One region of the Bacillus paramycoides genome, then DNA from elsewhere that is predicted to be linked to it. Evidence: riboswitches for the same ligand, from Rfam matches in the RefSeq annotation. Region 1 holds a riboswitch; each other region holds the start of a gene.
The links. A riboswitch is a leader RNA that binds a small molecule or an ion and turns the genes downstream of it on or off. The one in region 1 is predicted to bind S-adenosylmethionine.

Region 1 (8,371 bases):
GGAGTAAACAGGGGTGGTCCAGAATCTCAAAAAGGAACAATAATATCAGTATGTCCGGACTACTTCGTATTGCAGAATGAAAAAGGTGAACTGTATTACTATCAACTTAGTCATCTAAAAAGTATTACAAAAAATGCGAAAGACTGTGGATCAAGTGATTGCGAATGGGAAGATTGCGAATGTGCAGAAGACTTTGAAGCACTACTGCAAACTTTTAAATATTGCTGGGTGAAAATTAATCGCGGTGGTCCAGAGAAAGTGGAAGGCATCTTACAAGATGTTTCTTGTGATTTCGTGACATTGATTGTAAAAGAAGAAATTATATTAGTTGCAATAAAGCATATTAAAAGCGTTAACTATAATGCATTAGCATGCGGAGAGAGCGATGAGAGCGATGATAGTAGCAGTAAGGAAAGTAGTAGCAATAATTCAGGTCGCGCTCGTGCACAAAGACAATCAAGTAGAGGAAGATAATAAGAAAGGGGGATACAAAATTGGAGAACGTATTATGCTGTGACCAAATTAAATGTTTAGTTGGTGAGACTGTAAAAGTAAACCTTCGTGGACCAGAAAGTCGAGTAGGTGAACTCGTATCGTTAGGCAAAGACTATCTAACGTTACAATTACCTCATGGCGAATTAGTGTATTACCAGTTAAAACATGTGAAGAGTCTAGTTAAGAAAGTGAAAGAAAGTAAATGTGGTGATTGCTATAGTTCATGTTTCTGCTCTGATGAGGATACTTTTTTAGATATATTAAAAGACTTGAAGTATAAGTGGGTAAAAATTAATCGTGGCGGTCCAGAATGTGTGGAAGGTTTATTAAGTGAGGTACACCATGACTGTATTACACTAGTAAACTGTGATGAAGTTATTTATGTAATTAAGTCTCATATTAAGAGTGTGAGCCAAGTAGTTAAATGTAAAAAGAATGAAGATGAATAATGTTTAATAAATAAGAGGGGCATTATGAGGGAAAGAGAAGAACAATTTCTTATTTCGATAGTATGAAAAGGAATTACTTACTATTAAGACAGAACTTTGCCCTGATTATTTTTTTAGAAATGGAAGACAGGAAAGAAGAAATTCATAGGAAGGAGGATATAGATGAATGAGTTAAACAAAAGTATTGGAGAAAATATATATGTTAAATTAATCGGTGAAAAAAGATTTAAAGGTGTATTAATAGACGTAGGAAATGATATCGTTGTTCTTTACAATGGACAAGACTACGTATATATATCTTTATACCATGTACAATATTATAAAATTTTACGACCATATGATGAAGAAATATCAAAACCAGATGTGGATTCTGTAATTAAGAGAGAATCCCCTTCCATTTCTTTGAGGAAAGTATTAAGTACCTCTAAAGGGATTTTTACAGAAGTTTATGTAGCTGGAAATGCTCCAATACATGGGTATGTTACAAGTATAATGAACGATTATATCGTTTTTTATAGTCCAGTTTATAAAACTGTATATATATCTTTAAAACACTTGAAGTGGTTAATTCCGTATAAAGAAAATCAAGTGCCTTATGCCCTCAATAAAAATGAACTCCCTGTGAATCCGTTAAATATTACGTTAGCTCGAACGTTTGAAGAACAACTTATTAAAATGGCTGGAAAAATTATGGTGTTCGATTTAGGTGAGGAATCTAATAAGATCGGAAAGATGGAGAAGATTGATGAGGGGCATATTGAAATATTAAAAGCGCGTGATGCGAAAATGTATGTAAATATTCAACATGTAAAATCTGTCCACTGTCCGTAAGCGAGTTGAAAGGGCTGGCTTTTTCTTTTATATGCAGAAGAAAAGGTCGAGCCTATTTGTTTAGCTCGATTTGAATATGAGGGGAAAAATGAATTGAATATAAATATGTTAGCTTTATCTATGGAGTGCTAATCTTGTGCAAAATTACAAAAATATGTACGAGCCATCTTTTCATATATTCAATTTATTTTTTTGAGGGAGAACTGCTTAACTAATATATTAAAGGGGTTTTGTTGGTGGAGCAGTTTCAGAATTCGTTATCGATTACATTACTTGGTAGTGCTGGTGGAGCAGCAAAAGCAGTTTTAGCAATTTTAAATCAAGCGATAGTAAATGAGAAAGACCCGATTTATGAAACGATAAAGAATGTGACATTTCATTTAGTTGATATAAAACAAAAAGATAGGACTTATTATGATGAGTTGTTTCCAAATTTGAAAGAGCAATTGTTTTTATCCGAAATAGACCTCCAAGATGTAGTGACATTTGAACAGCATTTAAAACAAAGTGGTACGAGCGTTGTTATTGATGTTTCAGGGGCAGATACAATTAGAGTATTAAGCTGTTGTAATGAACTTGGAATTTGTTATATTAATTCAGCTTTGGAAAATGAGGCGGTAGATCAGGACGATAGTTTAATCGGTTTTCAGCTTACGGAAAGATATACGCGGTTTGAGAAGGAAAAAGAGAAATTTACAAATACAAAAGCAATTATAGGCTCAGGTATGAATCCAGGTGTTGTTCAATGGATGGTTGTTGAACTTATGAAGGAACGTCCAAATGAAAAGCCAAAAGCATGTTATATAGTAGAACATGATACGTCATTTTTACATGATGCAGCACTTATAAAGCCTCATACACTTTATGCTTCATGGGCAGTAGAGCGATTTTTAGATGAAGCGATATGGAGTTATCCGATGTATATGAGTCATCATCGTCCTCTTTATTTTTATGAAGATGTATATGCTTCAGAGTATAAAGTAAAGTTAGGGGAGAAAGAGTTCTATGGTTGTTTAATGCCACATGAGGAAGTTTTAATTTTAGGGAAAAACTTTAACATGGAAGTTGGGTTTCTTTACCGAATTAATGAGTATACAACAAATATAATTAGGCAAAATTTAGATAAGGTAGAAGATTTATGGAACTGGAATCGTAAAGTATTTAATCCAGCCGAAGAAGAGATTGCTGGCGAGGATCTAGTCGGTGTATTACTCGTTTATGAAAATAGCGAGACATATATGTATAACGTAATGAATAGCAGTCAAGTTTTTCATAAATATAAAACGAATGCAACTTACTTCCAAGTAGGATGCGGAATTTATGCTGGCTTGTGTAGTTTGCTGTTCGATAACTTTAAACAAGGTGCTTATTATGTAGAGGAATTATTATTAAATACAGAAAGTAAGTATGGAGAATATTTGAATTTATATATGAATGATTTTGTAGTTGGTGGAAATGACTTTACGGATGGATTGCTGCATGATCGGGTAAGGTGGATATAAGTTGTGATGAAAAGGAAGGGGAAATCTCCTTCCTTTTAGCGTTATAAGGTTACATATTGCCCCGAAAGCAAGTTCATGTTTATCCCGCTATTTGCCGGGCAGTAAGACCGCCACTTCAAAATTCAGCGGAAGCGAAGAAGTTAGATGGAGGAACTGCCCGTAAAAGCCCGATTGGTGAGGGCTAATAATCAGTGGGGGATGGACAAAAACCCCCCTGATTAAAGTTTCACTTTATATGAACAACTTTAAATGCTAGATATATGAGGAAAGAGGAGCTTTAAAAGGATTTACACAAATACAAAAAGAAAGAAGTCCTGCCGATAAGATATTATGTTATAAGAAAGTGAAAGAAATAACGGGAATTATGAATGATGTAATATACGGGAACTCCTTTTATATGTTGTACAGCTTGTGGAAAGTTATGCAGCACAATATAGAGTGAAATTTCAATTGCAAGTAGATGGGAGTAGGAACGAAAGTGGAAATTTCTTTACCGACAGTATAATGTGCTAGAAGAAAATATTTTTCAGAAAAGTGTTCTTGTTGTGTAAATATAAACATTTTATAAAATGTTTCAAGAAGGGTTTTTTTTATAAAATACTTCGTTTATAATGGAGGAAAATATCGACATGAGATTTGTTATTCATGTAACGGTTCGGTAGTGTTAGAAAAAGAAGGGGTGCACGCGCATCCTTTTTTCTATGCAGATATTATGAAAGAGGTGGTATGATGGAATTAACATTAAATTCGACTGTATGCTTACACACGATTCAATTTCGAAAAGAGCAAAAGAATTATATTGTAAAAGATACAATTACAGGAGAAAAATATGAAATGCCGCCACTTTGGATTGATGCATTGGCAATGATGCGTGACGGTTTTTTATTAGGGGAAATTGAGGAGAAATTAAAAGAAGAGTATCCCGACGAAGAAATAAATATGTTAGCATTTACGAGGCAACTGTTAGAGCTAGAGCTTGTCGGAATGGTAGATGGGGAAGAAATAGCTTGTACAAAGAAGAAAGAGAAAGATTATTTAGCTTGGTTACGTCCTCGTGTTGAGCAATTCTTTCTTAGTTTAAATAAAAAAAATAGAAGCAAAGGTCAATGATGATCTTTGCTTTTTTGTATAGTTTGTTTAAAAAATTACAGCGAATGCTCTTGCGAAAGCACCGTCGCTATTTTTAATTTTTAAAGGTGCTGCTGAGAAAAAGAAACGTTTCGTGTGAATGGCATCTAAGTTTGTTAAGTTTTCGATTAAATAAATATTATTCCCAAGTAGTATGTGATGAATTGGCGATGTTTCTGTCGTTACCTCATCAGGAGAGATGAAATCTAAACCGACAGATTTTACTTTTAATTGAACGAGTTCTTCAGCTAATTCTTCAGAAAGATAAAAAGCTTCTTTCTCATATGCTTCTGTATTCCATTTAGTAGATAGATTGGAATGGAAAATGACAATATCACCTTCTTTTATGTCAGCGTTGTGTAATACTTCTTTAGGTAGTTTTCGTTCTTGTACATGAGTTACATCGATAAGAACAGCTTCACCTACAAATTGATCTAGGGGCAATTGATCAATAGTCGTTGCGCCTGAAATGAAATGAGCAGGAGCATCACAATGCGTACCAACATGAACGACAGAATGAAAATCTGTAACTTGATAGCCTGTCTCTTCAACACTTGTAATGGCTTCTAAATTGATTTTTGGTGTTCCAGGAAATTGAGACATATTGTTTTCAAATGTTTGCGATAGGTCAATTACTTTCACTTTAAATACCCCCAATATATGTTTTGAAATATAAAAAACTCACCTTTCATAGTCAAGAAAGATGAGTTTTGCACACAATAGTTACGTTTTATCTTTCAAAATGCAATGCATTTTGCAGGAATTAGCACCTATTCAGTTTGTATAAACTGAGGTTGCTGGGCTTCAAAGGGCCGGTCCCTCTGCCTCTCTTGATAAAGGTATATTCAATTTAAAGTTCGGAATTTTCGTGATAACAAAATTGTAATTCATTTCCTTTTTCTGCGCAACACAAAATAGGTATTCACCTAAATAAAGTTGCTCGCATATTGTAGCTTATGTAAATAGAATGCTGCGAAGGAGTGAGTGCAGTGACAGGGAATGTATTGAATTATTATGCTGGTGGAAATACAGCTAGAGGATTTCATAATTTATACGAAGAGAATTTAAAAGGACTAAACAGATTATTTATTTTAAAGGGTGGACCTGGAACGGGAAAATCTTCTTTAATTAAGGCAATAGGTCGTGAATGGGTTGAAAAGGGATATGATATTGAATTTTTACACTGTTCTTCTGATAATAAATCGGTTGATGGTGTCATTATCCCGAAGTTAAAAGTAGGAATTGTTGATGGAACATCACCGCATGTTATTGAGCCGAAAATGCCAGGAGTTGTCGAGGAGTATATCAATTTAGGTGTTGCTTGGGATTCAGATAAATTAAGAAAGCAGAAGGTGGAAATTGAAAGATTTGTTTCAGAAGCAAGCAAAGCTTTTCAAGCTGCTTACGCTCGTTTTAACGAGGCATTAGTTATACATGATGAGTGGGAGAAAATATATATTGATAATATTAATTTTGATAAAGCAAATGAACTAACAGATCAGCTCATTCAGAAATTATTTACAGATAAAGTTGGGAAACAATCGCTTGTGAAACATCGCTTTTTAGGGGCAGCTACACCGAAAGGTGCAGTTGATTTTGTTCCTAATTTAACAGAGGGATTATCACATCGTTATTTTATAAAAGGACGCCCTGGCTCTGGAAAATCAACAATGCTCAAAAAATTAGCTAAGGCAGCAGAAGAAAAAGGATTTGAAGTTGAAGTATATCATTGTGGATTTGATCCAAAGAGTCTTGATATGGTGATCGTAAGAGAATTAGGATTTGCAATTTTTGATAGCACTGCGCCACATGAGTATTTTCCGAGCCGCGAAGGTGATGAAATTATAGATATGTATGCCTTGATCGTGACACCAGGGACAGATGAAAAATATGCGACAGAAATTCGTGATGTGTCGATTCAATATAAAGCAAAAATGAATGAAGCGATGTCTTTCTTAGCAAAGGCAAAATCAGTTCGTGATAAATTGGAACGAATTTATATTGCTGCTATGGATTTTTCAAAAGTAGATGTATATAAAGAGGAGATTCAAAAAGAGTTTGAACGAATTGCGGTTAGTGTAACAGAAAAGAACAAGTAAAAATAAGAGGTTTTGACAAGCTGTCGGGAATTTTCTGACAGCTATTTTAGTATGGAGTAAACTTAGTAGTATATTTGTCGAATTTCCAAGGAAATAATCAAAAAATGGAGAGGGTATGAAATGAGAGAAAAAATTAAGTTAGAGTTAGACAGAATTGAAAAAGAGAATGATGTGAAAATTTTATTTGCAGTAGAATCAGGGAGTCGTGCTTGGGGATTTCCATCGAAAGACAGTGATTATGATGTTAGATTCGTTTATATACATCCGGTAGAATGGTATTTATCAATTCATGATAAACGAGATGTAATTGAATACCCGATTAGTGATGATTTAGATATAAGCGGATGGGATATTAAAAAGGCATTACAGCTATTCGCAAAGTCAAATCCAGCTTTACTCGAGTGGATTCGATCACCAATTTTTTATTCGAAAAGCTCTAATTTTCCAGAACAACTTCAACAAATGAGTGAAAAGGATTTTGACCCAAAAGCAACGATATATCATTACTTACATATGGCATCAAAAAATTATCGGGAATTTTTGCAAGGTGAGAATGTAAAGTTGAAAAAGTACTTCTACGTATTACGTCCTATTTTAGCTTGTAAGTGGCTAGAGGAGAAAGAGACTTTACCACCTGTAGAATTCGATCGATTGATTACAGAATTATCATTAGAACGTAGCGTATTAGATGAAATTGAACAATTGTTAATAAAGAAAAAGGCAGGTACTGAGCTAGATATTGGATTAAAAATTGAGGTGTTGAATCAATTTTTAGAAGAGCAAATTCATTACTATCAGCAATATGTAAAAGGAATTGAAAAGGGATCAGGAATTGATATAGAGAGTTTAAATACGTTGTTTCGAGATATGTTGTTTGCAGTATATGAAACAGAACACAAGTAAGATTGTGCTCTGTTTTATTTTGTAGGAATAAAGAAAACAGATATTGCTGCAAGGAGACCGGCAAATGAGAATAAGTAAAAATTCCATGCTAAGTCGTATTGCATTGTCATAATAATACCGACAAGAATAGGACCAGCAATTGCACCAACTCGGCCAAGTCCAAGTCCCCATCCTAAGGAAGTAGCCCGGATATGGGATGGGAAGTATTGTGTTACATATGCATTTAATATCTGAGTAATGCCAACTGATCCAATTCCAGCAAGACCAATTAAAAGATAGATGATTGTAACAGATGGTTTAATTGTTAATAGTCCAATACATATTGCTGCCATAAGATAGGAGATGCTAATAACAATTTTAGCTCCTATACGATCGGCGATTGCTCCAGCAAATAATGCACCGATAGCGGCAGTAATATTTAACATAAGTAGAAATGATAAACTAGATCCAAGAGGGTATCCTGCTTGGCGCATCATCTGCGGTAACCAAGTATTTAAACCATATATTAAAAACATTCCCATTATATAAGTGATCCAAAAAAGCAGCGTTGCTTTTCTGTATTCTTTTGAGAATAAAGTAAGGAATCCATTTTTTTTTCGTATATTAGGTGGGGGTTGATGAGTTTCATCGTTTTTATGGAATTCAATTTGAAAACGATGAAGGATTTTGTCTACTTCTTCCTGGCGATTACGTGATAATAAAAATTGAATGGACTCAGGTAAATAACGAATAATGAAAGGAATGAGGAGCAGTGGAATCATTCCGATGCCAAACATAGTTCTCCATCCGAAATCTTCTAACATAAACATAGACAAAATAGCGCCTAATACGATCCCTAAAGGATAGCCAGTAAACATAAGAGCATAAATAAAAGATTGTCGCTTTTTTGGTGAATATTCAACGGTAAGTGCTGAAGCTGTTGGAATAACACCACCTAATCCGATTCCTCCGATAAACCGAGATA
Region 2 (8,371 bases), 1.1 Mb from region 1:
GGAGCGATAATATTTAATATTTTTGAGGCAGCTTGAAGTGGTGCTGAAGGTCCAGCCAATACGCCTAAACATGGTGAACTTAAAATAATGCCGTCTACATCTTCTCTCTTCGTTTCTTGCATCATACGAATAACGATAAGACCACCCATACTATGACCGAATATAAAAATAGGTAACCTATACTTTCTTGCCTCTTTCACCCATAATTTAACTTCCTCTATGTATTCATCAAATGAATCAATATGTCCTCTATTTCTTGAAGTCGTTCCATGTGACGGAAGGTCTCCCATCACAACGTGGTAGCCGTTATGATTCCACATTTCCGCAACAGCTTCGTAACGTCCGTGATATTCCATCGCGCCGTGCACAATAACGATTACAGCCTTTGCTTCCTCCGCTTCATAATTCCACATACGAACCTCCTCCATTTCACTCTTTTTCATAATTTGATACACTTAAACTAGTCTCTAGGAAAGGAAGGCTTTACATGATATATCCTTACAAAGAAAAAAATCCGAAAATTGCGAGTAGTGCTTTTATCGCTGACTATGTTACGATTACAGGCGATGTTTCCGTTGGCGAAGAATCAAGTATTTGGTTTAATACAGTCATACGCGGTGATGTGTCACCAACAATCATTGGAGATCGAGTAAATGTACAAGACCAATGTACACTCCACCAAAGCCCACAATATCCTCTTATTTTAGAAGACGACGTTACAATTGGGCATCAAGTTATTTTACATAGCTGCCATATTAAAAAAGATGCTTTAATTGGAATGGGATCTATTATATTAGATGGTGCTGAAATTGGCGAAGGAGCTTTTATCGGCGCTGGAAGCCTCGTTTCACAAGGAAAGAAAATCCCGCCAAACACGTTAGCCTTCGGTCGCCCAGCGAAAGTCATTCGTGAATTAACAGAGGAAGACCGTAAAGACATGGAGCGAATTCGCACACAATATGTTGAAAAAGGTCAGTATTATAAATCATTACAGAAGTAACTTTTCCAGCTGCCATTAAAGTGGCAGCTTTTTTTATAAAAACTAACTTTTTCTTTACAAAACATTATTACTCCCTCAATAAAATCTTATTAAAATAAAAGCTAATATCTCCATATATATGTAAGCGAGGGAGGAGAATTTTCATGAAGGCCAGCGGACTATATAAAATAGAATGTTACATTTTCAAGGGAATTAACCGATACTTTGATCAAAAAACATTAAATATCTTTTTCAGCAATATTACTCATATAGGTGGTGCTACTTTCTCAATCGCACTCACACTTTTCTTTTTAATTTTCGCAAAAGGGACTTTGCATCAAGCTGCAATTGCAACTGCTATTTCGTTAGCAATTAGCCATATTCCTGTGCAAATATTAAAAAGATGGTATCCACGAAAACGTCCTTATTTAACAATTCAGGATGCGAAATATCCAGTCCATCCATTAAAAGACCACTCTTTCCCGTCTGGTCATACAACAGCCGTTTTCTCTGTCCTTATTCCATTTATTTGCTATAATCCAAGTTTATTTGTTTTTTTATTACCGTTAGCATTATGCGTCGGTATTTCGCGCATTTATTTAGGGCTTCACTATCCATCTGATGTATTTGTCGGTATGTGCCTCGGCACTTGCTCTGGCATCATCTCTTTTTATCAAGTCATCCCACTTTTCACATAAAGGAGTGATATGATGAGAGTCGCCATTTTTACCGATACTTTTACACCACAAGTGAACGGGGTTGCGAAAACATTAGAACGATTAACACGTTACTTTCAGAAAGAAAAGATCGCCTATTCTGTTTTCGCCCCTCAACATACAGCTGAAGATAATTTCGTGGCCAATGTGAACAAGATGAGAAGTATCCCGTTAACAATATTATATCCAGAATGTCGCTTTTCTTTTCCTACTCCGCGCATCAAACGAGAACTTCTTTCCTTTAAGCCTGACATTATTCACATTGCTACACCTTTCAACATGGGACTTTGTGGATTGTATTATGCAAAAAAGTTAAACATCCCAGTTGTCGGTTCTTATCATACTGATTTCGATGCTTATTTACGCTATTACAAAATCGAATTTCTCTCTCATATGCTTTGGAACTATTTAAAATGGTTTCATAGTCATATGCAAAAAAATTTCGTTCCTTCCTTTGAAACGTTACACCAACTAAAAAATAAAGGCTTTCAAGCCCTTTCCATATGGGGACGTGGTGTAGATTGCACACTCTTTCATCCATCTTACAATACAGACCTATTCCGAAAAAAATATAATATTACAGCCAAGTATGTCCTTTCCTATGTTGGACGGATTGCCCCTGAAAAAGATATTGATACGTTGCAACACCTTATCGTGAAAACAGCGCATACTCGAAATGACATTCATTGGCTCATCGCAGGAGACGGTCCTCTAGCAACAAATTTACGTGAAGCTGTTCCGAAAGCAAATGTCACTTTTACTGGATATTTACAAGGTAAGGATTTAGCTGAAGCATATGCTTGTTCTAACATCATGATATTTCCATCTGCTACTGAAACGTTCGGAAATGTCGTACTCGAATCACTTGCATGCGGTACACCTGTCATCGGTGCAAATAGTGGTGGGGTTAAAAATATTATTACAGATGGAAAAACAGGAATTCTTTGCCCGCCCAAACATGCGGATTCATTTCTATCATCCATCCATTCTTTATTGCGAAATGAAGAGCAACTTATACAAATGGGCATAGCGGCTTCTTCTTATGCTAAAACAAAAAGCTGGGATGAAATTTTTCGTGGCTTACTTGACCAATATGAAGAAGTCCTTCAGCACACCGCATCAGAATTACTCGCTTAAACAGAAGAACTCCCTTCAACTAGACGAAGGGAGTTTATTACACAGTTATAAATTTTAGTTTCATAAATGATACATAAGGCTAAACATTGTTTTATTTCTATATTCATTATATCAAAAATAAACATAACTAAACATACTTGTAATAAAAACCCATAAAAATTAATATATGGTTATACAGTATTTTAACTGTATAGTGATTTTAAGAAATTCCCCTTAAAATCAACTTACTCACATACCTTTATACAGTAATTGTTCCCCAATTTCTGTATACCAAAAAACCTTTCATTCATTTGAAAGGTCTTTTTGAGCCTGCACATATTCTTCTTTCGTATTCACATTTATAAACCAATCCGCATTCGCTTGTACATCTTCACCAGCAATATATTTCACATTACATTGTGATAAAAGCTGGCCCATACTTCTTTTTTCTTCCTGAAGCAAAGTATAAATTCTTTCTTTCACACGGTTATGGTACGCTGCAAGTAACGGTTGTTTTCTTCCATTAATAATAGGTACAACCGCATCATATTCATTGCTCGTTTGCTCTAGCAAAATGGTAAACCATTCTTGTGAAACATTTGGCGCATCGCAAGGCATAATAGCATACCAATCTGCTTCTATATATTCCATTCCTGATACAATTCCAGCAAGTGGGCCATTTCCTTTATAATGCGGAATATCTTCTATAACAGGAACTTGTACGAGTTGCTCTACTCGCTCTTTTAGATCAGAATGACTAATGACCACAACTTCTTGCAACATAGTTGTCATCACTTTCAAAATATGCTCTATAAAAGTACTACCTTGCCAGCTCGCTAACGCTTTCGGCTCACCGAATCGACTCGACATACCGCCCGCTAATACAATTCCAGCATACTTACTCATTGGCGATGCAGCTCAAATGTAATATGACCTAATTCCGGTAAAATTAATTTATTCATCGCAAGACGAACCGCTCCGCTAGACCCTGGCATGGAAAAGACAACTTTGCGCCCAATTGTACCGCCAATTGCTCTACTTAACATCGCGCTGCTTCCGATATCCTCCAAATAACTAATCATGCGGAACAACTCACCAAACCCGACAATTTCTTTATCTAATAACGCTGATACCGCTTCAATCGTCACATCACGTTTCGTAATACCAGTACCGCCATTTGTTAACACGACATCAACATCTTCCCGATGATAACCAGCTAACACCGCTTGCTGAATACTTTCTTTATCATCTTTTACAATTTCATAAGAGGTCACTGTATGCCCTGCTTCTTTTAATAATTCATGTAATAGTTGTCCACTCTTGTCCGTCTCTTCTGTACGTGTATCGGAGATTGTTACGATTTTGCAACGCACTTCTTTCGGTGCTTGTTTTTTATGTTCGATTACGCTCATTTTATATCTTCCCTTTCCTAAAGTCTTTTCTTCATTTTATCATACCTACCTTTACACAATTATGTATGAAGCCGTTAATACACCATGATACAATATAAGTATATACAACCACAAAAAGGAAAATATATTTTCTTATACTCCTAGACTACACATCATTAGCTATTCTTTAAATTCTCTTATATTTTCCACATAGTAGATTTCATTTTAAATTACAAAATAATTTGGAGGTTCACTCACTATGGAACTTTATAAAAAACTAACAACAACATTCATCCTCTTATTCGTCGCTTCCATTACTGTCGGCTTTTCTCTAAAAGGTGCAATTCCATACGCTACATTCGTAAGCATTATATTCGCAACACTATTTTTACTAAGCAGTGCCTTTTGCGCAGGCAAAGTACGTCAAATGAAAGGATAATTACATATGTTCAAGAGGAAACCAATCCTTTGTAAATCATGCGGGAAAGAAATACAAACATATGAAAAAGCGTGGATTCATATGCCATTTCCGGCAAGTGGTATGACAAATATGAAAAAGTACATTGAGCTAGATGGAGAAGTTTATTGTGGTTCGTGCATCCAAGTCGTAAATAAAACGTAATAAAAAAAGCTTTGCGCCGTGAGCGCAAAGCTTTTTTTCATATATTATAGACCAGCTTGCTCTTTTAAAGCTGCAGCTTTGTCTGTACGTTCCCATGTTAGATCTACATCAGTACGTCCGAAGTGGCCGTAAGCTGCTGTTTGTTTGTAAATTGGGCGACGTAAGTCTAGCATTTTAATAATACCAGCTGGGCGAAGATCGAAGTTGTTACGAACTAGTTCTACTAGTACGTCTTCAGATACTTTACCAGTGCTGAATGTATCAACTGAAATTGATACTGGTTGCGCTACACCAATTGCGTATGCAAGTTGTACTTCTGCTTTCTCAGCAAGACCAGCTGCTACGATGTTTTTCGCAACATAACGAGCTGCATATGCTGCAGAACGGTCAACTTTCGTTGCATCTTTACCAGAGAATGCACCGCCACCGTGGCGAGCGTATCCACCGTAAGTATCAACGATGATTTTACGTCCTGTTAAACCAGCATCACCTTGTGGTCCACCAATTACGAAGCGACCAGTTGGGTTAATGAAGAATTTCGTTTCTCCATCGATTAATTCTGCTGGTACTACAGCTTTAATTACGTGCTCTTTTAAGTCGCGATCGATTTCTTCCCATGTAACATCTGGGTGATGTTGTGTAGAAATTACGATAGTATCAACACGTACTGGTTTACCATTTTCATCATACTCAACTGTAACTTGCGTTTTTCCATCTGGACGTAGGTATGATAATGTATCATTTTTACGTACTTCAGTTAAACGGCGAGCTAATTTGTGAGCAAGCGAGATTGGAAGTGGCATTAACTCTTGTGTTTCATTACATGCGAAACCAAACATTAAACCTTGGTCTCCTGCACCAATTGCCTCAATCTCAGCGTCAGTCATTTGACCTTCGCGTGCTTCTAGCGCTTGGTCAACACCCATAGCGATGTCAGCAGATTGCTCATCGATAGATGTTAAAACTGCACAAGTTTCTGCATCGAATCCGTATTTTGCGCGTGTGTAACCAATACCTTGAATTGTTTCACGAACGATTTTTGGAATGTCTACGTAAGTAGAAGTCGTAATTTCCCCCGCTACCAATACTAAACCAGTTGTTACAGTTGTTTCACAAGCTACACGTGCATTTGCGTCCTTTGATAAGATCGCATCTAAAATTGAATCAGAAATTTGGTCACAAATTTTATCTGGATGTCCTTCAGTTACAGACTCAGATGTGAACAGATGACGTTTTTTTGTCATGTGGTAAACCTCCCTACAGTAATTGTATATATTGTACGGAACTCATCCTTAATTTGCCACAGATTGCGACATACATTTATTCTCCCACACAAGCATACAGAAAAACCTTTCCTACTTTATATAGAGGAAAGGTTTAATTTGCTACTTGCATACTGCTTTTTGCCCTTCGCTCTTATCGTTCGAGACCTGTAGCCTCGCACAGGTTTTAGCACCTATTCACCTGTATTTACCACTACAAGTGAGGTTGCTGGGCTTCATCGGGCCTGTCCCTCCGCCAGCTCGGGATAAGAGAGTATCCGTCCCAACCTATACTAAAGAAATGCTATTCATTTGTCAATTAATATTCACATTTTCCTGAAAGTTTTTCTCAATACGCCTAAAATGAAATATTAATAAGGAAATAATGTATTCACACAAACAAAAAGAAATAAATAGTATACATTATTTATATAATTGTGTTATACTCTTGTTGGGGATTACGAGAAATATTTCATTAAATGAAAAGGATGGTATATAAATATGAGTACTGTGAATGTCCAAATTGGTTTACACGAATTATTGAACGGAAGCAATGCACAGATTCAACTAAGTGTTCCGCAATTAGTGGAAAAAGTATTAATGCGAAATGAAGGGAAATTAACTTCTACTGGTGCCGTTTCTGCTTCAACAGGAAAATATACAGGACGTTCTCCTAAAGATAAATTTATTGTGAAAGAAGCATCGGTTGCTGACAAAATTGCTTGGGGAGCAGTGAATCAACCGATTTCTGAAGAACATTTTAATAAATTATATACAAAAGTTTTAGAATACTTAAAAGAGAAAGAAGAGTTATTCGTCTTCAAAGGATTTGCAGGCGCTGACCGCAATTATCGCCTACCAATTCAAGTTATTAATGAATATGCATGGCACAATCTATTTGTACATCAATTATTCATTCGTCCAACTGAAGAAGAATTAACAACTCATGAATCAGAGTTCACAATTGTTTCTGCGCCGAACTTCAAGGCTGATCCAGCTGTTGACGGTACAAACTCTGAAGCATTCATTATGGTTTCATTCGAAAAACGTATCGTACTAATTGGTGGTACAGAATACGCTGGAGAAATGAAGAAATCAATCTTCTCTATTATGAACTTCTTATTACCTGAACAAGATATTCTTTCTATGCATTGCTCTGCAAACGTAGGTGAAGAAGGCGACGTAGCACTATTCTTCGGTTTATCTGGAACAGGTAAAACAACATTATCTGCTGATCCAAACCGTAAATTAATCGGTGATGATGAGCATGGTTGGTCTGATAACGGTGTATTCAATATTGAAGGCGGTTGCTATGCAAAATGTGTAAACCTTTCTCACGAGAAAGAACCACAAATTTTCGATGCAATCAAATTTGGATCTGTTTTAGAAAACGTTATCATTAATAACCAAACGCGTATCGCAGACTACAACGATACTACTTTAACAGAAAATACTCGTGCTGCATACCCTATGCATGCGATCGACAATATCGTACTGCCAAGTGTTGCTGGACACCCAAATACAATCATTTTCTTAACTGCTGATGCATCTGGCGTATTGCCTCCAATCAGTAAGTTATCAAAAGAACAAGCTATGTACCATTTCTTAAGTGGTTACACTAGTAAACTAGCAGGAACAGAGCGCGGCGTTACATCTCCGCAAGCAACATTCTCAACTTGCTTCGGTTCACCATTCTTACCACTTGAAGCATCTCGCTATGCTGAAATGCTTGGTGAAAAAATCGAGAAGCACGATGCGAAAGTATTCTTAGTAAACACTGGCTGGACTGGTGGCGAATACGGCGTTGGTAAACGTATGAACTTAGGTTACACTCGTGCAATGATTCAAGCAGCATTAAGCGGTGAACTTGCAAAAACTGAAACAGCTAAACATGATATCTTCGGTCTTGAAGTTCCACTTCACGTACCAGGTGTACCTGACGAAGTGTTAATGCCTGAACAAACTTGGGCTGATAAAGCTGCTTACAAAGCAAAAGCAATCGAGCTTGCGAACGAGTTCAAAGCGAACTTCAAAAAGTTCGACAGCGTTTCTGAAGATATTATTAACTTAGGCGGTCCAATCGCTTAAGTACAAACTTTCTGTTGGAATACCCCTTACTCATATGAATAAGTGTCGTGTAACCGCAAAGTTTCGCGTACTCACCGACAAAACCCAATGCGGCTTAACGGTTTATACACACTTACATAAAAAAGAAGCTTACGTTTTATACGTAAGCTTCTTTCTATATCTTCTCTCTTCATCTATGACTTATCTCGATAAATTAC
Region 3 (8,371 bases), 2.5 Mb from region 1:
AGCAACTGGCGGTGAAACGTTAATTAAAACGACAGCTGGAAGTATTAAAGAAGCGATTCCAATAACAGAAACGTTATTCTCACCATACGCACTTGTACCAGTTATTATTTTTCTTGTTACAATGCCTCTCATTAATAAAGCGATGCATCCAGATGAAAAACATACGATAACTGTAAATCCTAGCGTATTCCATGAAGAAGCTGCCGCTCAAGAAGTAGGAAACAATACGTTCGCTGAAAAAATGGAAAATAGCATCATTATTACACTTTGCGTTGGCTTGTTAGGTCTTATCTATATTTTCAATTACTTTTATACGAAAGGCTTTAACCTTACGCTAGATATCGTGATTTTTATGTTATTAATTGCTGGACTTATTTTCCACCGTACTCCGATTCAATATATTCGCGCTTTTTCAGATTCTACGAAAAGTGCTTCTGGTATTTTACTTCAATTTCCGTTTTATGCAGGAATTATGGGGATGATGATTGGAGCAAATAGTGAAGGACTTTCACTTGGAGGAGCTATTTCGAATTTCTTTATTAGCATTTCAAACGAAACGACTTTCCCGCTCTTTACTTTTTTAAGTGCTGGCATCGTTAATATTTTCGTTCCATCTGGTGGCGGTCAATGGGCCGTGCAAGCACCAATTATGATTCCTGCTGGCGCTGAACTTGGTGTACCTGCAGCAAAAACAGCAATGGCAATTGCGTGGGGCGATGCTTGGACAAATTTAATTCAACCTTTCTGGGCATTACCCGCATTAGCGATAGCTGGTTTAGGTGCTCGTGACATTATGGGATTTTGCGTTGTTAACTTACTATATGCAGGATTTATCATTAGTCTATGTTTCTTATTTATTTAAACGAAAAGCTAGTTTTATACTAGCTTTCTTACATAATAAATTATTTATTTCCCATGCAATTTATCACATTCTCCCACTCTATCTCCGTAAGATGTAATGCCTCAAATGCAAAAAAATCTCCACATACTTGTTCAATTAAATGTGGATTTTTCTTAAGGAAATTCCATTGTAACGCTTTAGGGAGAAAATACGCTTCATACTCTTTACTTCCTCTTACTAACTCATCCACTTCTCTTTCACAAATTCCTCTTATTAAATAATCATTTCTTAATTGAATCTGTATTTGTTGAAACGTTTCACTACATTTCTTCAATTGGATTAAGCAATTAATATATGTACGAAAAAGTTTATTATCATAATTACAACAATTTATAATACGTTTCATTTCATTCATAACGTACGAGCCTTTTCTTCTCTTCATTAAATACAAGGACGGGATCAAATTGTTCTTTATATAAATTAAGTACCGTAACTGAATGATCTGTTTCTTGTAACCCTTTTTGCACATGCTTTAAAATCGCTGCGTTAAAACTTGAAGGACTAGGATGAGCGTATACAATTAATACATTCACTACAAAACAACTCCCTCTATAAGTTAAAGTTTCCCCTTCTTTAACATCTGCTCTACAATTTGCATGTTTTTCGAACTTTGTAATAAACGATTTAATACGGTAAGTAACTCTTCCTTTTCTAAATCTTTCAGTTTCTCTTTCACTGTACTCTCACCAGCACCTTGAATATCATAAACAACTGCCGCCATATGCTTACAATAGTTTTCATATGGACATTCGCAGCTACTTTCTGTAAAGTCTTCAAGATCAATAATCACTTCATAGTTTCCTGCATTTCCAGTAACGAAAGCAAATATTTTCTTGCCTTGTATTTCAACATCATCTACATGTCCTTCTTCATAATATTCATACCCTTGATCCATAATGTACTTAGGAATCCATTTTGTTATATCATGTAATAAGTAAGCGTACATAATAGCACCTCTTCCTTTAATTCCCTTTTGACTTCCACAACCCCTGCATGTTATTCTAATAACTGTCAAATAGCAAGCCTATATGACAAAACGACTGACACCTATTCGGCGAAGGTGTCTCTTTTCATTTGCAGCCGATATGAATTGCCTCTTTCAGGCATATTCAATCTTTGACACTACACACTCAACACCATTCCCTGTATCAGGCTGCTTAAGCAGTCTTTTACTCTACATACTTCAAAAAAAAGAGAGCTTAGCTCCCTTTTCTCGCCTTATAAAATACCCCTTTTTCAGTATAGAGATATTCATCAGCTAATGTGATTTTCCCATCCAGTTTCAGTTCATCTAATAGTCTTGATAAATAAAATTGATGTAACATCTTTTTCGTGAATTTTCCTTCATGATGCGAAACGATATGTTCTTGAATATCTAACAATGATATTGGCTTATCTTGCTCTATCATATATTCATAAACTGTACTACGCAGTTTTACGTATTTTTCGAGTGTCACAGTACTTCGCAACCCCTTTCTTCTTAATATAAATTTTCGTAATCGGTTTTTTTGCAATAAAAAAACCTCTCCGATAAGAAGAAGTTACGTATATATCTTCGTCTTATCTCCCAGAACAAATTTGTTCTGCTGGAATTAGCACCTGCATCGCGGTTGCTGGGTTTCATCGGGCCAGTCCCTCCACCTCTCTGGATAAGAAAATATTCACTTAATTCTTACTATACGTAATTTCATTTTAATTGTCAAACAAATATAACAAATTATATTTTGCTTCTTACTGTTCATACTATACATATATGAACATGCAAGGAGGATTATGAAATGCACGAAAATGCTCGCGGATATGTACAAGATTCTTTTCAATCATTACAAGAAGCAAAACATTGTTTAGAAGCAGCACTACAAACTGTTGAAAAAGACTTTAATCGCGCACGTATTGAACAATCTCTTTATGCGATCGAACAAGCTATTCAACGCTGTGATTACACCGTTCACATTTTAGAACAAGATTGAAAAAACTTCCCATCATAAGGTGGGAAGTTTTTTCAAATGGCATACTTCATAATTATTGCCGTTATGATTAAAAAATATACAGAATTAGCAATTTCTAAAACCCCTACTTTTATAATAGAAATCTTTTTACCGTACAACATAATTGCTCGAATGACACTCGGTATAAAAATAAGGGAGCACCAGGGATTAATAGCAAATACAATGATTGTTAATAGAATATGATAACCCCATGATATAAGGCGATACTTCGGATTATTTTTCTCGCGTATCATCGTTTTCACATAAAACGTACTTCCTAAAAAATATAAAAATGAAATAAGCGCAATAAATAATGCTGTTTTATCTATAAGTTTCATTGAAAAATAATAACTAACTAAACCACCAATACAGAAAACAATAATTGCACTGATGTCATTTAGTAATGCTCTTTCATTTTTTTGACGAGCGTAATACATATTTACTATAAATAATGGGATCATGAATACTACGAATAAAAGAATGCGCCATTCATATAATAGAGAAATCATCCCAAATATAAATGCGATGATAAAATATACAATTGCAGCATGTAAATACTTTTTTTTTCGTCTTTGCTTTATGTACGTAAGAAATGGATACGTAGCTAAATAGATAAAGAACCAAGCTAAAAACAACGGAACATGATACATAGTAGGTTTCCCAAGTATGACACTTAATAGAAATGGTATAACGAGCATAGCCCATGCACCGTGTTGCTTCGGAATAACTAACTTCATTAACTATACACCTCCTCTTCGAAAACATTTCTCACCTACTATTATACAAATAATCTTATATAATAACGGAAGTATATTGGATCAATTTTTTGACAATAAAAAATGCTCCTTACAATATGTAAGAAGCATGAAAGAGGCAAACGAATATGTAAGTCGCGACCCTACCTTATATGAGTATGCTTTTCTATGCCATGTTATGCTTATCTAATATGCCATATTTCTTTTTGAATCTCGTAAGAATCGTAATCCAAGACGTACTAAATAATAGTAAGAAAATAACATTTGAAATCGCATGGCTCAAATCGAAATAAAAACTTGCGATATAATACGAAATAACAGCTTCCCACGTTGCCTCACGTATAAACCCGAGAAGCCCCCATAAGTTCATAATCCAGCCAAATAAAAATCCAACAAACAATCCGTATAGAAGTCTTCCCCATAGCTTTTTCATTAAAAATGTATTACGTAATAATCCAGCTATAAAACCAATCATGCCCCAAGAAAACATTTGCCACGGCGTCCACGGACCTTGTCCTAAAAAAATGTTAGATACGATGGCCGCTGTTGCCCCGATCATAAAACCAGTTTCACTCCCAAACACAATCGCAGAAACGATAATGACAAAAGAAGTCGGCTGTACACTTGGTAAAAGAGAAAATGGTACGCGGCTAACTGCTGCAATTGCTGCTAACACAGCAACGAGAACAATTTCACGTGAAACAAACGCCTTTCTTTCAAAACGAATATAGAACGGTAACATAATAACAACTAATAAAAACAAACTACTTAACATGTAATAACCGTCCATGATAAGTGTCGTAAAGAGTAATGTGCCTATTATTACTGCAAAAATACATATTATGAATGCAACATATCGTTTGGACACGCTTCGTACACATCCTCCCACGTTAATGCATATGGCAACTCTTTTCGAATGAATCGATTAATAGATGTTGTATAAAAGAAGTTACCACTAAAAAATTCTTTCGGTGCATCATTCATAATAACTGCTCCGTCAAATAACATCATACATTGATCAACGTATTTCGCTGCAAACTCAATATCATGCGTTGCCATTACAATTGTTGTACCTTCTTTTTGCAACTTCCTAAATAGCTCTCCTACTCGTTCTTTCTTCCATGGATCTAATCCCTTTGTCGGTTCATCAAGTAATAATAAAGTCGGCTTTGATAATAACGTTGTACATAACGCGAGTAATTGTTGTTCTCCCCCGCTACAATCATGCGGGTGGCGTTCTTTAAGCGAATATAACCAAAATTGTTTTAGCACATCTTCTGCTATTTCTTTTCCTCGTTCTCCGTATAATTCACGTGCACGTTCATACACCTCATCCCACACTGTATCAAATGTAAAATGATAATATGGATGCTGCGATACATACCCAATACTTTTAAATCGTTCTTTCGAATCAATTTTATGTATCACTTTCCCATTCCACTTTACTTTCCCTCTTCTCGCTTTTTGCAATCCAGCTAAAAGCGTTAACAGTGTAGACTTACCTGTACCATTTTTCCCAACGAGAGCTGCCCATTTTCCTTTTTCAATCGATACAGTTAAATCTCGTAAAATAAGTGGACTATTTTTTTCATATTGGAACGAAATATGCTCTGCACTTAAAATAACTTCGTGCTTTTCACTTTGTGCTATTGGCTCATTCACATATGATATCTCTGAAAAATTATTCAGTTTCATTTGCGCTTCTCGCACTGTAAAGGGAATATCTTTTGCATTCCACTCTAAAAACAATCTTGGAATTTGCGGAATAAATGGACGGAATTTTTCTACTTCCCACATGTTCGCGATAACCGTTTTAGGATTTCCATCATACACGATTTGACCATTATTCATACAAATAACGCGCGTAGCAAGTGGGATCACTTCATCTAAACGATGTTCACTTAACACAATCGTAATGCCAAGTTCTTCGTTAATACGTTTTAACAATCCTAAAAACTCTTTCGCAGCAATGGGATCTAACTGCGCCGTCGGTTCATCTAATAATAATAATTTCGGCTGCATAACTAATACCGCAGCTAAATTGACAAGCTGCTTTTGCCCGCCAGATAACGTATGAACAGATTGGTGCAATAAATCTTGAAATCCTAAGAAGCTAATAAGCTCTGCTATTCGTTTTTGAATAATATGTGATGGTAATCCGATATTTTCTAAAGAAAATGCTAATTCTTGAATGACCGTATCCATTACGAGCTGATTTTCTGGATTTTGAAATACCATGCCAATTTCTTGTGCAGATAATAAATCAGGTACTTCCTCTAATAAAACATCATCATAAAAAATTTCTCCTGAGCGTGTACCAATTGGAAGTAATTCCTTTTTAAAATGTTTTAATAAAGTCGTCTTCCCGGATCCTGATCCGCCGGCAAGTGTAATAAACTCTCCTTTTTGAATAGAAAGAGAAATATGCTGTAACGCATATTCGTTTTCATCAGCATATACAAATGATAAATTGTTTATTTCTGCATGCGCCACCATATCCATTCCCTTCCTTCCATTATAATTGGTAGACTAATAAACATCATAAATACACCAAACATCACTCCATCGTATTGCTGAAATAGAATAGATTCGACTTTCGGATATATGATTAACTTTCCTCCGCCATACGTACTACATATAATAGCAATTATAAATAGAATCGTTAAATAACTGAGTGTGTACCAGTCGCGTCTTTCCATTCTATACCGAATATATGTCGTACGCTTCGTTACACCAAACCCACGCGCTTGCATAGAATCAGCTGTTTGCAATGCATCTTCTAACGAACAAATTAATAATACTTGCAGCAACTGCATACCATTTTTCACCCGTTCCACTATGGAACCTGCATCTACTTGTACACCTTTTGTCTTTTGGACGAGTGTTATTTTCTGTAATCGCCTCATAAATAAAGGAACAAACCTCACTGTAATCATCGTTAACAATGCTACTTTCGGTGAAATTCTAGAAAACAAATATAAAAATTTATGACTTGAAATAATATCATTATACGAAGCAAACGTAAACATAATCGCAACTAGTAATAATCCCATTACTACTCCAAACATAATCGCCTCAAGCTTAATGCGGCTATCACCTAACCAAAATAACGTAGTTCGACCTCTATGTGTTAATAACGAATTAAATAAAATGACCATAAAAAAGAAAACAATTGTGCTCGGTAACATCTTTCTTATCTTTTCGCTATTCCCTTGCATCACATTAATTATAACGATTAATAGTATTGCCCCAATTAAAAAAAGAGGATGAAGACACATCATACATAGTATCATCACCCCGATATAATAGAAAAAATTCACAAAAGGATGTAAAGAAGCAAAACTTATTTTCATAGTCCTTTACCGAATGCCTTTCTTATTTTAATACATACACCCACTCAATTGTATCTCCTGGTTTAACTGTTACTACACCTGCACTATGGTTTGGAAACGCACCGTTCACACGATATTTCCATCCACTAGTATCTGTAATATCTTTTTCATATAAATCATTAATACCTTTTACATAAATATCACCTTTAGAGCCCATTGCATCCACATCTAAACCTGTACGTTGCAATACTTTATAAACAGTATCGCCTTCTTGTACATCCATTTTTCTCGCACCTAATAAGTACCCTTTATCACCTTTTACTGAGATCGTGACTTGTTTTGGTTTTGGTATTACTGGATCTGGCACTGGCGGTACTGGATCTGGTACCGGTGTGGGTGGCGTTGGTACAGTTACTTGTTTCTCTTTATTCGGATCAACCTTCTGCTCCTGCTTCGGTGTTTCTTTCGGCTGATTCACAACCTTAGCTTCTTCTTTTACTTCTGGTGCTTTCGGTTGTTGCTGCTGTTGTTTCTCTTCTTGTGCTTTTTGTTGTTCTGGTTGCTTAGTAGCGACAGGCTGTTCCTGAGGTTTTTCTTCTTTCTTTACTTCCGGTTGTGCCTGTGGCTTTTCTTCTTTCGGCTTCTCTTCTACTTTTTGTTCTTGTTTCTCTTTCTGTTCGTCTTGCTTATTTTTCTCTTGTTCAGCTTGTTTTTCCTCCGGCTTTTCTTCCGGTGTCGCTTCATCTTTTTTCTCTTCTTGTTTTGCTACCTCTTCTTGCTTTGGTTCTACTTTCTTCTCAGGCTTTACAGCTGCCTCTTCACATCCGGCAAGTAGCCCAAGTGAAAGCATTAAAGAAATAAACCACTTCATCTTACTCATGTTGTCTCTCACCTTTCATATTAAAAATTAGGAGCAAATAATTGCTCCTAATTTTTGTTAAGCTGCTTTACGTCTCCATAATACATATGCAGAAGCGATACATAATACACCCATACCTACTTCTGTAGCTGCACTATGAGAAGATGCTCCTGTTTTCGGTAGTGTGCTACCGTTTCCGGATTTTTTGCTTTTAACCGGTTCGTTATCGACAACAACTTTTAAATTGTCATCTTTCGTTTCTTGTTTTTGTTCTTCTGGTTGTTCAGTAACTTCTTTTTCTACTACAACATTTTCTGAATCTACATTTGATTTCTGATCGACTTCAGGAACAGATACATTTGACCAATCATAAATCGATTTTCCAATGTCTTTAAACTGAAGTAAAGCTAAGAATGCTTGCTCTGTAGCCATTCCGCTACCGTTTTGATCACTTGGTAACCATTTAAATTCACCATTTGGAAGTTGGTATGACAGTAGATTTTGCACTGCCTTATGTAGTCGATTTTGATCTGCAT
Region 4 (8,371 bases), 910 kb from region 1:
AATCTGAACGAGCCGGTTCCGCTTTTCTTTTGCAAAAATAAACAGGAAACAACATGAAAATAACGAATATACTATATACTAAGTTAAAGGTTGTATAGTATATGGTGATCGGGTGATGACATATGATTTATGTGGAAAAAGTCATTATTGTAGAAGGTAAATCAGATAGAAGAAAGATTGAATCTATTATTCGTGAACCGGTGGAAATTGTTTGTACAAATGGTACAATTGGTTTGTCGAAAATGGATGAGCTCATTGATCAGTTTTTTGATAAGGAAGTGTATGTACTTGTGGATGCTGATGATGCTGGAGAAAAGTTAAGGAAACAATTTCGAAAAGAATTTCCGCAAGCAGAGCATATTTATATTGATCGCTCGTACCGAGAAGTGGCAACTGCGCCATCTTCACACTTAGCAAATGTACTATGGGGAGCTGACATTGACGTTTATACAGAATATTTACGGTAAGGAATGATAGAAGTGATTGACTGGACAGGAGCCGAAGCAACAGCCCTAATAGAGACTGAAGAAAAAACAGTGTTATATGTATATACTCCAATGTGTGGAACATGCCAATTAGCAAAAAAAATGTTAACTGTCGTTGAGATGACAATTGAAGACTTGAAAATTGGAATGTTAGATTTAAATTATGCTCCGCATTTAGCGAAAGAGTATGGGATCGAAAGTGTGCCGTGTTTACTTGTTTTTGAAAATGGGACACTCATGAAGAAGATATATGCATTTCATTCGGTTGAATATTTATATACGGAATTAAAGTAGGCGGCAAAGTTTTTGCCGCCTCGACATATTTCTTGGGAAATATGTCGAGATGCAGGGTGGTTACAGTATTTGTCGAGCGAAAGTAACAGGATTGCTCTTTAGTAAGAGGGAATGGTATGTGTAATAGAAAGTGATATGAAGGATGTGATTTAAGGTGAAATTATATTCTTTGCTGCAATCATTTGTAAATTACGCTAATGGTCAATATCATTTAGAGCCGCTTTTAAGACAAGGAGAAAAAACTGTTAATTTCCGCTTTGGAGATGAAAGTTATTCGTTACAAATTTCAAGAGATTATATAGAACTGCTACATGAGGAAATAGGGACGGAGCAAATTGTTTGTGTAGATGAAGAAGATGTAAAACAATTGGTAAACGGCAATGTACGATTGCAAATGTTAATGAACGATGGACGTGTACAATATTCGGGAACATATCGAACGATGCTATTAGTCGAATCGATGTTTCACATATGTAAACCGATGTCAGTAGGGGCTTAAAATTCTGAAGGTTCATTTTTTACGAAAATTTCTGTTGACATGGTGTGTGGATATTGATACAATTCAATTCATAAAATATAGACAATTTCATAAATTACAAATCAGACGAAAATGTAATCTGATTTCTCTTATCAAGAGAGGTGGAGGGACTGTGCCCTGTGAAGCCCGGCAACCGTCAACTTATGTTGAAATGGTGCCAATTCCTGCAAAGCAAATGCTTTGAGAGATGAGAGAGAGGGATAATGCTGTTATATACGCACATAAACCTTTCTGCTTCTCTAAAGCAGAAAGGTTTTTTTATTGTTTGAATGTGGAGGACATTCAAATAATAAAAGTAGTGATACCGGTGGACTACACGCATTAAACATAAAAAATTGCGGAGTCGACCCAAAATCTAGCTTCAGCGGCTAGAACAGTCGGTCGTTTCATCCCTTCCTATGAGGCAAAAAGCGCCTCTACGTCAGGGATTCGGGCGTCCTCTTGTTCTAAACGAGCCGCTTACGCTTTTTATTAAAAAAAGGGGTGATACACCATGATTCTATTAGAGAATGTAAAGAAAATATATAAAGCAAAAAGCGGTGATGTCACTGCTGTAGATAACGCCAATTTAAAAATAGACAAAGGTGAAATCTTTGGTGTTATCGGATATAGTGGCGCTGGGAAAAGTTCTTTAATCAGATTGTTCAATCAGTTGGAGAAACCAACTTCTGGCCAAATTACAATTGCAAATCGTGTGATTTCAGCAATTACAGGAAGTGAACTTCGTAAGGCAAGGCAAGAAATCGGAATGATTTTTCAGCATTTCAACTTACTTTGGTCACGAACTGTACGCGAAAATATCGAGTTCCCGCTTGAAATTGCAGGTGTTGACAAGGCGAAGAGAAGAAAACGCGTGGATGAGTTAATTCATCTTGTTGGATTAGAAGGAAGAGGAGATGCGTATCCATCTCAGCTGAGCGGAGGACAAAAGCAACGTGTTGGTATTGCGAGAGCGTTAGCTAACAATCCGCAAGTACTTTTATGTGATGAAGCAACGTCAGCTCTTGATCCAGAAACGACAGATCAAATTTTAGATTTATTATTAGATATTAATAAGCGTCTCGGTTTAACAATTGTACTCATTACACATGAGATGCACGTGATTCGAAAGATTTGTAATCGAGTGGCGGTAATGGAAAAAGGAAAGATTGTAGAAACGGGTCCAGTACTTGATGTATTCCGTAATCCACAGCAAGATATTACAAAACGATTTGTAAAGCAATTAACAGATTCTGAAGATACAAATGAAACGATTGAAAGTTTAATTGAAAAATATCCAGATGGTAAAGTAGTTCGTTTGCAGTTTATCGGTGAAGCTGTAGAAAGACCAGTACTTCAAAGATTAATGCAACGCAGTGATATAGAAGTTAGCATTTTGCAAGGAAATATCGCACAAACGAATGACGGTTCTTACGGTAGTTTAGTTGTTCATTTAAATGGTGAGGAAACAGCGATTCAGCAAGCAATAGAGGGAATACATCAAGATCAAGTAGAGCTGGAGGTGATTGCACATGGATAAGTTACTCACAAATGTTGATTGGAATCAAATGTTAGAAGCAACTGGTGAAACGTTATATATGACGGCAATCGCTGCTCTTGCCACATTTGTTTTAGGACTAATTTTAGGATTGTTACTCTTTATGACAGCGAAAGATAATTTATGGGAAAACAAGACGGTTAACACAGCGATTGGAGCGTTCGTAAATATATTCCGTTCGATACCGTTTATTATTTTAATCATTTTATTAATCCCATTCACAAAGATCTTGCTTGGAACAATTCTTGGAGCAAGTGCAGCGTTGCCAGCTTTAATTATTGGAGCGGCACCATTTTACGCAAGAATGGTTGAAATTGCACTTCGTGAAATTGATAAAGGTGTAATCGAAGCTTCAAAAGCAATGGGAGCAAAAACAAGCACAATTATTTTGAAAGTGTTAATTCCAGAATCGTTACCGGCATTAGTATCTGGTATTACGGTTACGACAATTGCTTTAGTAGGCTATACAGCAATGGCGGGAGTTGTTGGTGCTGGTGGTCTTGGAACACTTGCATATTTAGAAGGATTCCAACGAGGAAATAACGATGTAACAATCGTTGCGACAATTTGTGTATTACTAGTTGTATTTTTCATTCAGTGGATTGGTGATCGTGTAACGGTTCGAATAGATAAACGATAATAAAAAACGGGAGGATGTTACAAATGAAAAAATTATTACTTACAGCACTTATTTCAACTTCAATTTTTGGGTTAGCTGCTTGTGGCGGGAAAGATAAAGATGAAAAGAAATTAGTTGTGGGGGCTTCTAACGTACCGCACGCTGAAATTTTAGAAAAGGCAAAGCCGTTACTTGAGAAAAAAGGAATTGAATTAGAAGTGAAAAAGTTCCAAGATTACGTGTTGCCAAATAAATCGTTAGCGGATAAGGATCTAGATGCAAACTACTTCCAGCATATTCCGTATTTAGAAAAAGAAATTAAAGATAAAAAATATGATTTTGAAATAGCGGGGAAAATTCATATTGAACCAATTGGTGTATACTCTCAAAAATATAAGAGCTTAAAAGAACTTCCAGACGGGGCGACAATTATTATGAGTAATTCCGTTACTGACCATGGACGTGGTTTAGCAATTTTACAAAAAGAAGGCATTTTAAAAATTAAAGACGGAGTAGATCCAGTTAGTGCAACTCCAAAAGATATTGCAGATAATCCGAAAAACTTAAAGTTCAAAACGGATATTGAGCCTGGTTTGTTACCACAGGTGTATAACAATAAAGAAGGCGACGCTGTTTTAATTAACTCAAACTATGCAATTGATGCGAAATTAAACCCAGAAAAAGATGCAATTGCAATTGAAGGTGATGATTCTCCATATGCAAACGTAGTAGTGGTTCGTAAAGGTGATAAAGATAAAAAGGCGATTAAAGAGCTAGTAGAAGTATTGCATTCAAAAGAAATTCAAGACTTTATTACTAAAGAATATAAAGGTGCTGTACTTCCGATAAGTGAATAAATAGAAGGAAAGGACTGGTAATTTTCCAGTTCTTTTTTCTTTATATAAATAAGAAGAAAGGTGTATCATAGAAAGATGTAAATGAAATACTTATATACATTTGTGAAAAAATTGTTACTTTTTTTCGTCGTTTGCGATATCATTTTATTTGATATAAAATTAGAATGAGAATAAAATGAGAATATGAACGTTTTAGGAATTTTTAAAATGTATATATAGGATTAATGGAGGTATTGAGATGGCTGGTTCTACATTAACGGTTAAAGACTTACACGTATCAATTGATGGCAAAGAAATTTTAAAAGGTGTAAACCTTGAAGTAAAAGGTGGAGAAATCCACGCAATTATGGGACCTAACGGAACAGGTAAATCAACTTTATCTTCTGCAATTATGGGTCACCCAAAGTATGAAGTAACAGAAGGTAGCATCATCATCGACGGTGAAGATGTATTAGAAATGGAAGTAGACGAGCGCGCGCAAGCAGGTCTATTCCTAGCAATGCAATATCCAAGTGAAATTAGCGGAGTAACAAACGCTGACTTCTTACGTTCTGCAATTAACGCACGTCGTGAAGAAGGCGATGAAATTTCTCTTATGAAATTTATCCGTACATTAGATAAAAACATGGAATTCCTAGAAATGGATCCAGAAATGGCACAACGTTACTTAAACGAAGGTTTCTCTGGTGGAGAGAAAAAACGTAACGAAATTCTTCAATTAATGATGATTGAGCCAAAAATCGCAATCTTAGACGAAATCGACTCAGGTCTTGATATCGATGCATTAAAAGTTGTATCTAAAGGTATTAACGAAATGCGCGGTGAAGAGTTCGGTTGCCTAATGATTACGCATTACCAACGTTTATTAAACTACATCACTCCAGACTTCGTTCACGTTATGATGAACGGTCGTATCGTTAAATCTGGTGGCCCTGAGCTTGCACAACGTCTAGAAGCTGAAGGTTACGACTGGATTAAAAAAGAATTAGGTATTGAAGACGAAACAACAGAGCAAGAAGCGTAAGAGAGGAGCATAAACATGACAATCGGTACATTACCTTTCGATCAAGAAACAATCCGTCAACGCGCAAGCGAAGTAAACGAAGCTGCTTGGTTGACTGAGTTCCGCTTACAAGCTCTTGCACAAGCAACTGAACTTCCAATGCCAACGCCTGATAAAACGAAAATTGAAAAATGGGACTTTATCGGAAAAGGCGACGCTGCTAAGCAAGAGCCTGTAAGTTCTTTAACAGAGCTTCCAGAAGCAGTGAAAAACTTAATCGATGAAAACAACAGCGTATTAGTACAACGCACTGGTACAACTGCATTCGTTTCTTTAGCAGACGAAGCAAAAGAAAAAGGTGTTATTTTTACAGACATCGTAACAGCTGCAACTGAGCACGCTGAGCTAGTACAAAAGTACTTAATGAAAGACGGCGTGAAAGTAGACGAGCATCGTCTAACTGCACTTCATGCTGCATTAATCAACGGCGGTGCATTCGTATATGTTCCGAAAAACGTTGTTCTTGAAACCCCACTTCAAGCTGTATTCTTAGTAGACGGCGAAGAAGCTAACGTATATAACCACGTATTATTCGTAGCTGATGCGAACAGTACTGCAACTTATGTGGAAAACTACGTTGCAAATGAAAATGCTAAAGGTATTGCAAATATCGTAGCAGAAGTAATCGTGGAACAAGGCGCACAAGTGAAATTCGGTGCGGTTGATCTATTAGCAAAAGACGTAACAACTTACGTTAACCGCCGCGGCACAGTAGGACGCGACGGCCGCATTGATTGGGCTCTAGGCCTTATGAATGACGGAAACACAATCTCAGAGAACGTTACAAACTTAATGGGCGACGGTTCATATGCTGATACGAAAACAGTAACAATTGGTCGTGGTAACCAAACACAAAACTTTACAACTAAAGTTGTTCACTTCGGTAAACACTCTGAAGGTTGGATTTTAAAACACGGTGTACAAAAAGATAGTGCAACATCTATCTTTAACGGAATTGGTAAGATTGAACACGGTGCATCTAAATCAAATGCACAACAATCTTCTCGCGTTCTTATGTTAGATGAAAAAGCACGCGGTGATGCAAACCCAATTCTTCTAATCGACGAAGATGATGTAATGGCAGGTCACGCAGCTTCAGTAGGTCGCGTAGATCCAGTCCAACTATACTACTTGATGAGCCGTGGTATTCCAAAACGCGAAGCAGAACGTTTAGTCATCCATGGATTCTTAGCACCTGTAGTTAATGAGCTTCCAATTGAAGGAGTAAAGGCACAGCTTGTTGAGGTAATTGAAAGGAAAGTTCGCTAATGAATATTCATGAAATACGCAAACAGTTTCCAATTCTTGATCAAAAAGTGAACGGCAAACAACTTGTTTATTTCGATAGTGCAGCAACTTCTCAAAAACCAATTCAAGTCATTGAAACGTTAGAACGTTACTATAAAGAATATAATTCTAACGTGCATCGCGGTGTTCATACGCTCGGTACGAAAGCTACCGACGCGTATGAAGGTGCACGCGAGAAAGTTCGTAAGTTTATTAACGCGAAATCAATGGAAGAGATTATTTTCACGCGCGGAACGACAACTGCATTAAATACAGTAGCGGCTAGCTATGGTCTTGAGAATGTAAAAGAAGGCGATGAAATCGTTATTTCTTACATGGAGCACCATAGTAACATCATTCCGTGGCAGCAAGTTGCGAAGAAAACTGGTGCAACTTTAAAATACCTTCCGCTTCAACCAGACGGTACAATTTCTTTAGAAGATGTTCGTCAAACAGTTACACCGAATACAAAAATCGTTTCTATTATGCAAGTTTCAAACGTGCTTGGAACGATTAACCCTGTAAAAGAAATCGGAGCAATCGCACACGAAAATGGCGCAATTATGGTCGTTGACGGTGCACAAAGTACACCTCATATGAAAGTAGATGTACAAGATTTAAACTGTGATTTCTACGCATTATCTGCTCATAAGATGTGCGGACCTACAGGTATCGGCGTATTATATGGTAAGAAAGAATTGCTAAACAATATGGAGCCAATTGAATTTGGCGGTGAAATGATTGATTTCGTAGATTTACAAGAATCTACGTGGAAAGAGCTTCCGTGGAAGTTTGAAGCAGGTACGCCGATTATCGGTAATGCAATCGGACTTGGTGCGGCAATTGATTTCCTAGAAGAAATCGGTCTTCATAATATTGAAAAGCATGAGCATGAATTAGCGCAATACGCTTTAGAAAGACTATCAGAAGTAGATGGCGTTACAATTTATGGTCCAAAGCATCGCGCTGGTCTTGTTACATTTAATATTGAAGACGTACATCCTCACGATGTAGCGACAGTATTAGATGTAGAAGGTATTGCGGTTCGCGCAGGACACCACTGTGCACAACCGCTTATGAAGTGGCTGAAAGCTTCTTCAACAGCACGTGCGAGCTTCTATTTATATAATACAAAAGAAGAAATTGATACATTTGTTGAATCGCTAATCAAGACAAAGGAGTATTTCACAAATGTCATTTAATAATTTAGATACGTTATATCGTCAAGTTATTATGGATCATTATAAAAATCCTCGTAACCATGGCGTGTTAGAAGATAGTGTTACAGTTAACTTGAACAATCCAACTTGCGGTGATCGTATTCAACTTACGATGAAAGTAGAAGAAGGTATTGTGCAAGAAGCGAAGTTTGAAGGAGAAGGATGTTCTATCTCAATGTCTTCAGCTTCAATGATGACACAAGCAGTAAAAGGTAAGAAAATTGAAGAGGCACTTCAGCTTTCTAAAATTTTCTCTGACATGATGCTAGGAAAAGAGTACGATGACAGCATCGATTTAGGAGATATTGAAGCATTACAAGGCGTATGCAAGTTCCCTGCACGTATTAAATGTGCAACATTAGCGTGGAAAGCGTTAGAAAAGGGCTTAAACGAAGATAAGTAATGTTAAAGGTTCCTAAAAACGAGGTTATCTAAGGAGGGACACACCAACATGGCGAAGCAACTGCCAGA

Region 2: another riboswitch for S-adenosylmethionine. It lies ahead of metK (methionine adenosyltransferase); the one in region 1 lies ahead of AAG068_RS02135 (cyclase family protein).
Region 3: another riboswitch for S-adenosylmethionine. It lies ahead of AAG068_RS16415 (hypothetical protein); the one in region 1 lies ahead of AAG068_RS02135 (cyclase family protein).
Region 4: another riboswitch for S-adenosylmethionine. It lies ahead of AAG068_RS24990 (methionine ABC transporter ATP-binding protein); the one in region 1 lies ahead of AAG068_RS02135 (cyclase family protein).

Annotation. Positions count from the first base shown of each region.
Region 1 covers NZ_CP152427.1:394,337-402,707, forward strand. Annotated here, with positions in the region: gene AAG068_RS02100 (spore coat protein) at 1-474, shown strand, start outside; gene AAG068_RS02105 (hypothetical protein) at 495-944, shown strand; gene AAG068_RS02110 (DUF2642 domain-containing protein) at 1,107-1,775, shown strand; gene AAG068_RS02115 (S-adenosylmethionine decarboxylase related protein) at 2,012-3,277, shown strand; gene AAG068_RS02120 (hypothetical protein) at 3,334-3,462, shown strand; partial or broken gene AAG068_RS02125 (ATP-binding protein) at 3,552-3,745, shown strand; gene AAG068_RS02130 (hypothetical protein) at 4,007-4,387, shown strand; gene AAG068_RS02135 (cyclase family protein) at 4,415-5,047, opposite strand; SAM riboswitch class I at 5,133-5,245, opposite strand; gene AAG068_RS02140 (PRK06851 family protein) at 5,395-6,504, shown strand; gene AAG068_RS02145 (nucleotidyltransferase domain-containing protein) at 6,625-7,407, shown strand; gene AAG068_RS02150 (MFS transporter) at 7,422-8,371, opposite strand, start outside.
Region 2 covers NZ_CP152427.1:4,591,358-4,599,728, forward strand. Annotated here, with positions in the region: gene AAG068_RS23815 (alpha/beta hydrolase) at 1-413, opposite strand, end outside; gene AAG068_RS23820 (gamma carbonic anhydrase) at 488-1,000, shown strand; gene AAG068_RS23825 (phosphatase PAP2 family protein) at 1,144-1,677, shown strand; gene AAG068_RS23830 (glycosyltransferase family 4 protein) at 1,690-2,832, shown strand; gene AAG068_RS23835 (molybdenum cofactor guanylyltransferase) at 3,115-3,717, opposite strand; gene AAG068_RS23840 (MogA/MoaB family molybdenum cofactor biosynthesis protein) at 3,714-4,223, opposite strand; gene AAG068_RS23845 (hypothetical protein) at 4,462-4,641, shown strand; gene AAG068_RS23850 (hypothetical protein) at 4,648-4,824, shown strand; gene metK (methionine adenosyltransferase) at 4,869-6,068, opposite strand; SAM riboswitch class I at 6,238-6,359, opposite strand; gene pckA (phosphoenolpyruvate carboxykinase (ATP)) at 6,588-8,174, shown strand.
Region 3 covers NZ_CP152427.1:3,192,461-3,200,831, forward strand. Annotated here, with positions in the region: gene AAG068_RS16395 (short-chain fatty acid transporter) at 1-862, shown strand, start outside; gene AAG068_RS16400 (group-specific protein) at 903-1,256, opposite strand; partial or broken gene AAG068_RS16405 (NAD(P)H-dependent oxidoreductase) at 1,267-1,434, opposite strand; gene AAG068_RS16410 (SWIM zinc finger family protein) at 1,458-1,847, opposite strand; gene AAG068_RS16415 (hypothetical protein) at 2,101-2,358, opposite strand; SAM riboswitch class I at 2,459-2,557, opposite strand; gene AAG068_RS16420 (hypothetical protein) at 2,680-2,871, shown strand; gene AAG068_RS16425 (YwiC-like family protein) at 2,904-3,626, opposite strand; gene AAG068_RS16430 (ECF transporter S component) at 3,811-4,512, opposite strand; gene AAG068_RS16435 (ABC transporter ATP-binding protein) at 4,485-6,146, opposite strand; gene AAG068_RS16440 (energy-coupling factor transporter transmembrane component T) at 6,119-6,997, opposite strand; gene AAG068_RS16445 (DUF4430 domain-containing protein) at 7,020-7,856, opposite strand; gene AAG068_RS16450 (DUF4430 domain-containing protein) at 7,914-8,371, opposite strand, start outside.
Region 4 covers NZ_CP152427.1:4,773,955-4,782,325, reverse strand. Annotated here, with positions in the region: gene AAG068_RS25010 (hypothetical protein) at 1-55, opposite strand, end outside; gene AAG068_RS25005 (toprim domain-containing protein) at 123-467, shown strand; gene AAG068_RS25000 (thioredoxin family protein) at 471-779, shown strand; gene AAG068_RS24995 (hypothetical protein) at 934-1,278, shown strand; SAM riboswitch class I at 1,404-1,511, shown strand; gene AAG068_RS24990 (methionine ABC transporter ATP-binding protein) at 1,811-2,836, shown strand; gene AAG068_RS24985 (methionine ABC transporter permease) at 2,829-3,494, shown strand; gene metQ (methionine ABC transporter substrate-binding lipoprotein MetQ) at 3,518-4,330, shown strand; gene sufC (Fe-S cluster assembly ATPase SufC) at 4,569-5,354, shown strand; gene sufD (Fe-S cluster assembly protein SufD) at 5,370-6,662, shown strand; gene sufS (cysteine desulfurase SufS) at 6,662-7,882, shown strand; gene sufU (Fe-S cluster assembly sulfur transfer protein SufU) at 7,872-8,303, shown strand; gene sufB (Fe-S cluster assembly protein SufB) at 8,352-8,371, shown strand, end outside.